Regions from separate parts of the Colwellia sp. MB3u-4 genome, predicted to be linked through region 2. Evidence: predicted binding sites of a transcription regulator. Region 2 holds the regulator's gene; each other region holds the start of a gene.
What was found. The regulator sigma-54, encoded in region 2, starts transcription at its own class of promoters, with help from an activator protein. The targets are predictions, from matches to a motif close to GTTGGCACGNNNNTNGNNT.

Region 1 (3,288 bases), on a different contig from region 2:
CTGTAGTCAATGAGAAAAAAATTGCTGAATTAAAGAGTGCTATTGCCTCTGGCGATTATAAAATAAATCCAGAAAAGCTAGCAGCAAGTATCGCCAATTTTGAATTTAAACTTGGCTAACGTGTTACTAAAATGGAGTACATTAAGTGTCTGAAAAACTAACACCGCAACAATTGGTTTCTCAACAATTATCGCAATTAACGCAATTAGAGACGTTATTAGACACTGAGAAAGATGTACTGCAACAGCAAAACCCTGATGCACTTATTCAGCTTACCGCAGACAAAAACGACCTGCTTTTGGCGATTCAGAGAATTGACAATGCCATTGGTCAAAGTTTTGAATTCAAACAAGAAAAACTAGCGGGCAAGTTCACCAGCCTACTATCAGATATCGAAGCCATTTTAGTGCGCTGTAAAAAACAGAATCAAATTAATGGCCTGATCATTCAGCAATCACAATTATCTGTAGAACGCATGAAGACCTCATTACTAGAGAATCATAACAAGTCATCCATGACCTATAATAGTAAAGGAAAAACCTCAGGCGGACTCAGTAGCTTAGGTATAAAAGCTTAGCTTTATATGTGTTAGGTTATCTACAAAAAAACCAGCAATAGCTGGTTTTTTTAATGGTACTAAAATACAGCGCAATTCAATGACGCTAGTAATAATGCTAGTAATAATGCTAGTAATATGAGATATGCTTTATTTCTTTGCGGTTAGATGTCGCGATATAAATTTCATAAACATCTTTAAAATCTAAACTCAACTCAGTGGTATAACTGTCACCCACCGGATAGCTTTTAACGACTTTTGCGCCACGAATAATGCCTCGTACTGATGTCTGTAATTGTTGATTATCAAGCACTAAATTAGACATGGTGGTGCTACCATTAATATTTTGACCATAAACTTGTTCAGCTAACTCCGCATAAGCAGCAATTTTTGAAGCTTTTATTGCCATTAGCATACGCTGGGTTTTGTTTTGAGAATTCTGCAAACTAATTGGTGCTTGCCCTATGGCGGTTAAGACAGGAAATTTTTCAGGTTTCACGTTTTGCCATTCCACCTGTTTATCAAACACCGAAGAACAGGCGCTTAACACTAAAGCACTTAAAAAAATCCCGATACCATAACGTAAAGTATTCATATTGACCTTAGACATTTGTTTGATAATATTACTTTTGTATCGCAATGGCACGTGCATCGTCAGCGAGTGTTGTACTGTCACGCAAGATCATGCCATCTTTCATTTTAACATTTTCATGGCGATTAAAATCATCGCCAACAACCCAAGCGGGAATAAAAGACTGCGCCGTTGCCACCACAACTCGAGATTGCATGCCAATCATTCGTGCGTTGACTAACACCCCTTCATCTTGTTGCATCATAGTGCCTGTAACAACATAGTCAATTATCTGACGTTCGGGCAATTCTTTCCAATCGCGACTGAAAACATAATCACCATCGGCCGTTACACGAATATGTCCGGTGGTTTTAAAATCAATAACAACCAAGCCATGTCGTTGCATTTCATGGATAAAACTTTCTGACAGTTGATTGCCTAACGAGTTAGTTGATTCTAAATTTTTTAAATCGACAAATGATGCAACAGCGATTGGCGTTTTAGGCGTAACAAAGGTGCTGCTTTCCAGCATTTGATACGCAAGGCCTTTCACCACGTCATTTATCGCATGACGAGGTAACTTAAAGCTGTCAATTTCTTGTTTATCGGCATAAGAAGATCGATAAAAATCGTCCTTGGTTGTCACAGAACACGACATCACTGTCGGTATTATTATTGCTATAAGCCAATTTTTCATTGAGCTCTCCTCAATTAATGCTAATGTCATAAAATTAATGAAAATAATTAATAAAAATATTAAAGCATGATCCGCGCCAATATTTTTATTTCACCTCAACTTGGCCTAAAGCAGGGTAGATTAAACTATACTCGCAGATTAGCGGGCATAGTTTTATGCCTTATTGTTCTGCCTATTGTCACCTTTTTTTCAGCACTGATGCTTTATCACTTTCAAGACCCCTTTTTATCCAAGCGCCAGCTTTTGCCAAACCATATAGGATTTTTAATGCCTGGTAAAACCCTACGGCTGCATCTCTATCAGAAACCTAATACCGATGAAACTAGCTTATTGGGCCGCTTTACTTATCTTGAGTTGAACTTTTCTTTGAAATAGGCACAAAACCTGCATATTTAAAAACAGAGATTGATTCCCTATTAAAAGAGACCTTTATGCGCTTAAGTTTATTTTGCCTTTGCTGTGCTATATATAGTAGCGCTAGTGTCGGACAATGGTATGTATCGCAAGGTGTGGCGAGCATAGTAAATGCTGATAACAAAACAGCAAAAACACAAGCCATGCACAACGCGTTGAAAAAAGCCTTACTGGTTGCCGGTGCTTCAGTGTCAAGTGTTCAACAAGTGGTTAATGGTTTACTCACCCAAGACGAAATTAGCATTCGTGCCAGTGGCAGTGTGAATTCATTAGAGTTGGTCAGTGAACACTATAGCGACGACTTGGTCACTGTCACCATTCGGGCTGATATTTTTCCACAAGAAAAAAAGTGCTTCGCGGCTGATTATAAAAAATCCATGCTGTTAACCCGCAGTAATATACTACACCGTGAACAAGCTAATATTGGTAACATCTACGCTATTGATAGCACCTTAATCCAACAACTCGCTAATAAAATACAGCAGCAAGGTATTTATTTGGAGACTAAACTCGCCTTGCAAACTAAAACAGAATTTTCACGTTATAACCAAAGCTTGCAAAGCCAAAGTTTAAAAAACTTAACCATGTCATTAGCCAACATGACAGATAGCCAGTATGTTCTGTTTTCAGAGATCCAAGATCTTTCTCTCGCCAATGACGAAAATAATAACTGGCAGTTTTGGCAAAAAAACGTCTATCAACGCCAATTTAATCTTGCCCTTTATATTCACGACGGTACCACAGGTGAAAGAGTTTTGGCTAAACACTATCAAAGCTCTGCCCCTTGGCAATTCGATAAGCGCAAACAAGTTGACGTTACTAGCCATAACTTTTGGCAAAGTGACTATGGCCAAAGCATTAGTCTGACCTTAGACAACATGGTCAGTGATATTGATGAGAACATGATGTGTCAGCCAACCCAGGGCAGAATTGTGCAAGTACAAGGTAACTCACTGACTTTTAACTTAGGAAAAAGACACGGGGTTAAAATAGGTGATGAATTTTCTTTGCTACATTTCAATAATTTTACCAGTGATGATAAACGCACTT
Region 2 (3,288 bases):
GGCTCAATTGTCTTAAATGATGAAGATATAACCTTACTGCCGATGCACGAGCGCGCGAGAAAAGGTATCGGTTATTTACCACAAGAAGCCTCTATTTTTCGTAAGTTATCGGTACATGACAACATCATGGCCATTTTACAAACACGTAAATCACTTAGTGATGTTGACCGACAAGAAAAACTTGAACATTTATTAGAAGAGTTCAACATAGGCCATATAAAAGATAACTTAGGCATGAGTTTATCTGGCGGTGAGCGCCGACGAGTTGAAATAGCCCGGGCATTAGCTGCAGATCCTAAATTTATATTACTGGATGAACCCTTTGCCGGTGTTGACCCGATTTCAGTAGGTGATATAAAAAAAATTATCCTACACTTAAAAGATCGTGGCATAGGTATATTGATCACAGATCACAATGTGCGAGAAACACTTGATGTTTGTGAGCATGCCTACATCGTTAGTCATGGCGAACTTATCGCTGAAGGTAATTCAAAGCAAATTCTTGCAAATCAACATGTAAGAGATGTATACCTTGGTGAACAATTCACGCTATAGTGAATAAAACCAATTGAATTAATGAATTTGAATAGGGAAAAGAAAACGTAAATGCGTCCTACTCTGCAACTCCGTATCGGACAACAGTTAACGATGACCCCGCAATTGCAGCAGGCGATCAAACTGTTGCAATTATCAACTTTGGATCTTCAACTAGAGATTCAAGAAGCACTTGAAAGTAATCCTTTGCTTGAAGTTGACGAAACGCACGATAACAATTCAGAAAGTACCCCTGACCATTTAGAAGCAGGATATTCGGTAACGGTAGGCGAAAACTCAGCAGCATCCTCTGATGGCAGCGAAGACTCCACTCCCTCGATAGACGAAATTAGCTCCTCTGAAGGTTTAGCAAAAACAGACATCCCCGAAGAACTCAACAGCGATAGCACATGGGATGATAACTTCAGTGCTGGTGTTAGTAGTGGCGGTGTTGGTCATGCCTCAGAAGATTATACTTATCAAGGTGAAACGAAAGACTCATTACAAGACCATCTAATTTGGCAAATGGAACTAACGCCCTTTACTGACACTGATAGAACCATTGCCATTGCCATTATTGAAGCCATAGATGAAGCAGGTTATTTAACCGTTTCAGCCGAAGAGATCTTAGAGAGTGTCGGTATTGATGGTGTAGAACTTGATGAAATTGAAGTGGTGTTAAAGCGTATTAACGTATTTGACCCCATTGGTGTTGCTGCCCGTTCAATTCCAGAGTGCTTGCGTATTCAGCTCAATCAATTTGCTAAAGATACCCCTTGGTTAGCGGAAAGCAAAATCGCTGTCAGCGAGTATATTGACTTGCTCGGTAATCGCGATTATCGTCAATTGATGCGTAAATTACGCTTGAAAGAAGAGCAATTACGCGAAGTTATTCGCCTAATACAAAGCTTAGATCCCCGTCCAGGTGATAGCGTCATCAAAAGTGAAGAACAATATGTTATCCCAGACGTGTCTGTTGAAAAGAAAAACGGCCGCTGGACAGTAGAGCTCAATCCTGACACTGCCCCTAAACTATCGGTTAATCAGCAATACGCCGCTATGTCTCGTTCAATGAAGTCATCTACTGATAATCAATTTATTCGCTCTAACTTGCAAGAAGCAAAATGGTTTATTAAAAGCTTAGAAAGCCGTAACGAAACACTTTTAAAGGTTTCAAATTGTATTGTGCAACGCCAACAAGGCTTTTTTGAACACGGACCTGAGTCAATGCGCCCTATGGTATTGAACGATATTGCCGAAGCCGTAGATATGCATGAATCAACCATTTCTCGTGTGACCACGCAAAAATATATGCACACACCTAGAGGGATTTTTGAGCTTAAGTACTTTTTTTCTAGCCACGTAAGTACTGAAAACGGCGGCGAATGTTCATCAACGGCTATTCGTGAATTAATTAAAAAGCTAGTGGCTGCCGAAGTACCTGCAAAACCACTCAGCGACAGTAAAATGGCAGATATTTTAGCAGAACAAGGTATACAAGTGGCAAGGCGTACCATTGCCAAATATCGAGAGTCACTTTCTATACCGCCATCAAATCAACGTAAAAGCCTATTGTAGGCAGTTTTATTCAGCCAATAAAGAGGATTGAAATATATGCAAATTAATCTTACTGGACACCATGTCGATGTTACCGATTCATTACGTGATTATGTCAATGGCAAGTTTGAAAAACTAGAGCGTCACTTTGATCATATCAATAATGTACATGTAGTATTAACGGTAGAAAAACAGAATCAGATTGCCGAATCAACGGTGCACTTAAGTGGCACTGAAGTTCATGCTAAGGCACAACATAGTGACATGTATGCATCGATTGATGCATTAATTGACAAGCTAGATCGCCAAATCTTGAAATATAAAGGCAAAATCAACAAACATTAGCGCCATTTCGCTATAGGTCTTAGAAGTTTATGAAGTTGCAAGACATCTTAACCCCGGACTGCACTATTTGTGCAGCACCGGGTGCCAGTAAAAAACGTATATTAGAATATTTAAGTCGCTTGGCCGCCGATAAACTCGACAGCCATGATACTTTTCAGCTTTTAGAAAGTTTAGTTAAGCGTGAAAGATTGGGCTCAACGGGCATAGGTAATGGCATTGCTATACCTCATGGCCGTTTAGAAAATGCTACGCCTACGAAACCTATTGCCGTGGTTATTACCACAGAACAAGCGATTAATTTTGACGCTGTTGATCATCGTCCCGTTGATATTTTTATCGCCTTATTTGTTCCTGAAGAAGAATGCCAGAGCCACTTGAGTACGCTGCAAAGTATCGCAAAAATTTTTCGTAACAAGCAATTTTGCAAGCAAGTGCGTAAATGCCAAAGTAATCAAGAACTGTTTCAGTTAATACAACAAGCGAGTTAAACACGGATGAAATTAATTATTGTAAGTGGCCGTTCAGGCTCAGGGAAAAGTGTTGCACTGCGTGTTTTAGAGGATTTAGGTTATTATTGTGTTGATAATATCCCTGTCAACTTGTTACCCGCACTTACCCATACGGTGATTAATGATTATGAAAATGTTGCCGTAAGTCTCGATGTTCGTAACCTGCCAGCCGATCCTAACGACGTACCCGAAATTATTGAATACCTGCCCAATGCAGTAGAATTGAGCATACTGTATTTAGATGCTGATGATAGTGACCTTATTCGCCGGTTCAGTGAAACGCGACGTTTACATCCGTTGATCAAGCAAAATATTGCGCTAGACCAAGCCATTGCCTTGGAGA
Region 3 (3,288 bases), on a different contig from region 2:
AAAAACGTCAGAGAAATATTCAGGGTCATTGGCAAAACGTTGTGAAATTTTAAGGTAAGCGGGATCCATTTTTAATGCCATATCTGCATCAGTCATAATGGGATCTTTGCGTATGCTAGCATCTTCAACATCAACCGGTTTATCTTCTTCTTTAATGTTCACGGGTTGCCACTGCGTAGCGCCAGCGGGGCTCTTTTTCAGCGCCCAATCATGGTTAAGTAGCATAGAGAAATAACCATGATCCCACTGTGTAGGATGAGTGGTCCATGCACCTTCAATACCACTGGTTACGGTATCGCGCCCAATACCACGCTTAGTTTTATTGTTCCAACCTGTGCCTTGCTCTGAAATATCGGCAGCTGCTGGTTCTCTGCCAAGTATTGAGGCGTCGCCATTACCGTGACATTTCCCCACCGTATGACCTCCGGCGGTTAGGGCAACGGTTTCTTCATCATTCATCGCCATACGTTCAAAGGTAACACGCATATCATGAGCGGTTTTTAATGGGTCAGATTTGCCGTCTACACCTTCAGGGTTAACGTAGATTAATCCCATCATTACTGCAGCCAACGGGTTTTCTAAATCGCGCTCACCAGAATAACGGCTATTTTCGCTGCCACTAGGTGCAAGCCACTCTTTTTCAGCACCCCAGTAGATGTCTTTTTCTGGATGCCAAATGTCTTCACGGCCAAAGGCGAAACCAAAGGTTTTCAACCCCATAGATTCATAGGCAATAGTGCCGGCGTAAGCAATTAAATCTGCCCAGCTAAGTTGGTTACCGTATTTCTTTTTGATTGGCCAAAGTAGACGTCGTGCTTTATCTAAATTTGCGTTGTCGGGCCAAGAATTAATCGGGGTAAAACGTTGATTACCGGTAGCGGCACCACCTCGTCCATCAGCAATACGATAGGTACCGGCTGAATGCCAAGTCATACGGATCATTAAACCGCCATAATGTCCCCAATCTGCGGGCCACCAGTCTTGACTGTCAGTCATTAATGCGTGCATATCTTTGTTGAGCGCGGCAATGTCGAGATCTTTAACCGTATCCCGATAATTGAAATTCGTGCCCATAGGATTGGTTTTATTATCATGTTGATGAAGGATGTCGAGGTTTAGCGACTTAGGCCACCATGTCATATTTGTCATCGAACTTTCTGTAGCACCACCGTGCATTACAGGACATTTTCCAGCAGATGTTGTTTTATCGTCATTCATATTTTGTTCCCTTTCGTGCAGTGATAGATATATCTAAGTTATCAGCCAATTTGGCATCATTACTCAGCGTGGTCATGTCAAATTACAAGCAAACTGTTTAAAGCGCCAATATTACAAATATTTTATTACATATTGAAATTCAGTTAGATAGACCTACATTAACAGCCAAAAATTTCAGTTAAAATGTGATGTTTCTACATTTTATATGATGGCTAAATACGTATTTTCAAGTGACGTTACTAGAAGAGCTAAGTCGCTATATTCAGTGTTATTTTAGCCTTTAGCAGCATTTTGAATGGCTTCACCCGCTTTTTCGAGATCTTTACCTGCACCATCAATGGTGGCACAAGCACCTAAGGCACTACTTAGTAATAATACCGTTAATATTGATTTAATCTTTGGGTAGTATGTTTTAGCTGTCATTTTCTGTTCCTTTTAGGTTATTAGGATATTCTCTGTATCGCGATACAGAGAATATCCTGTTAGGTGTCATTTCATGGTCATTAGAGTATGGCGCAACTCAATGCATTTACTTTTAATTGAGTCGCTAAAGCCCGTGTCGTTAGTAACCTTATCATTACTTATATCACAATATTTAAGTTCATAATGCTACTAAGAATATTGCCATATTTAGCACCATAGTCCACTATTTTAATAATCAGGGGATAAAAAGCTTATTGGCGCTCCTTCAGCTTCTGAGCCAACATTGTAGTCGTGCACACAATTAATTGCTTTTGCTGCCATGGTTAATTTATCAGTTACGCCGTATTCGATTTCAGGACGAATATCGTGAAATGTGTAGTGATCACCAGCATTTTATCCAAACAAATGGTATCGGCGAACTTGACTGCCTGCTGGTCGGGTATCAGTACTTTTTGCGTAAAGCTATAAGTTGTCGTCTGCTTATATGGTAAAAGTGTCAGCAGAAATAGCAGCAGCCATAATGGTATTGAAGTTTAGTTTCGTGTGGTAAACCTAGTGTTTATCAAGAGAAGTTTATTTTTTGTCAATAGTACAATCACTTACAACCGATAGTTATTATCATTTGTATTTTTTTGAGTGTTGATTAGCCCTTGATTAAAAGGCGTTGTGAGAGATTTTGATGCGAGTAACTAAAAGTGAACCCTTGTGCGTATGTTAAAAGTGATTAAGACAGACTAAAGCTTATATCACCAGATTAAATGCTCGTCAGTAAGGCATGATTCAAGCTGTGATGTATAAGCTAGTTTTTTATGATTATGTTGTTAGTTATGCTATTAACTAAGCGTTTTAAATAGTAAAGCTTAATACGCTTGATAAGCTTTATAGTTAGGATAAACCTCTAGATAATCACACCAAGTACTAAAGTCTCGGTAGGTATAGCGTGTGTCTGTCGTGGTTATCCAGCGAGAGGTCGATCTCATGCGTAGCCGAAATTTAGCTTTATAGCCATCAATGGCGACAAAGCAAGCTAAGGACTCTTCGGTTTCGTTTTTAATTTTTACTTGGCTAAAACCATTAGAAGATTCGCCAAAGGTGACGGTTATTTTCGGCAAAGCCCAGATAACTGGACTAATAATAAATGCCGTAGCACAAAGGTATTTGATGATTTTCATAGATTAACGTACTGTTTTTAAATGGTTTTAATTGATTATTTTTATGGAGAAGCTTAAGTGTAATCAAAATTAACTCCAGCTAATTTTGATTATACCATTGAAAGCGTTATTAGGTGTCTCCATAACTAATAGCAACGAAGAAGTGTCAAAAACGACAACGCTTAAAATACGCAGTAAAAAGAGAACTTATTCATGGCTAACATTACTCCGATTAAAAAAGAAACTCATCAGAAAATTAAAATCGCTGCCAAGCGCGATTTATCAAATGTATCTAATCAACATATTGCACCAATCACCGCTCCTGAGTATTCTCAAGCAGCAACCAGCTACCCTATTGTACTTGTTAAAGATCAAGGTACAGAGCGCTACCGTAGTGTGGTAATGCTAGGTTTAGAAGCGAATGAAAACTTATATTATAAAGAAGACTCTTGGAATGCAGTTTATGTTCCGCAAAGTATTTCAATGGCACCTTTTT

Region 1: H4J61_RS14220 (FlgO family outer membrane protein) is a predicted target of sigma-54. The motif match lies at 1,887-1,905, and genes of this name have one in related genera.
Region 3: H4J61_RS04750 (entericidin A/B family lipoprotein) is a predicted target of sigma-54. The motif match lies at 1,905-1,923, and genes of this name have one in related genera.

The regions. Positions count from the first base shown of each region.
Region 1 covers NZ_JACGVE010000087.1:24,335-27,622, reverse strand. The annotation lists gene flgM (flagellar biosynthesis anti-sigma factor FlgM) at 1-119, shown strand, start outside; gene H4J61_RS14230 (flagella synthesis protein FlgN) at 146-577, shown strand; gene H4J61_RS14225 (LPP20 family lipoprotein) at 687-1,151, opposite strand; gene H4J61_RS14220 (FlgO family outer membrane protein) at 1,180-1,824, opposite strand; gene H4J61_RS14215 (flagella assembly protein FlgT) at 2,256-3,288, shown strand, end outside.
Region 2 covers NZ_JACGVE010000068.1:22,536-25,823, reverse strand. The annotation lists gene lptB (LPS export ABC transporter ATP-binding protein) at 1-555, shown strand, start outside; gene H4J61_RS03830 (RNA polymerase factor sigma-54) at 607-2,112, shown strand; gene hpf (ribosome hibernation promoting factor) at 2,149-2,436, shown strand; gene ptsN (PTS IIA-like nitrogen regulatory protein PtsN) at 2,466-2,924, shown strand; gene rapZ (RNase adapter RapZ) at 2,931-3,288, shown strand, end outside.
Region 3 covers NZ_JACGVE010000069.1:10,535-13,822, forward strand. The annotation lists gene katG (catalase/peroxidase HPI) at 1-1,218, opposite strand, end outside; gene H4J61_RS04750 (entericidin A/B family lipoprotein) at 1,492-1,641, opposite strand; gene H4J61_RS04755 (hypothetical protein) at 2,502-2,813, opposite strand; gene H4J61_RS04760 (SapC family protein) at 3,006-3,288, shown strand, end outside.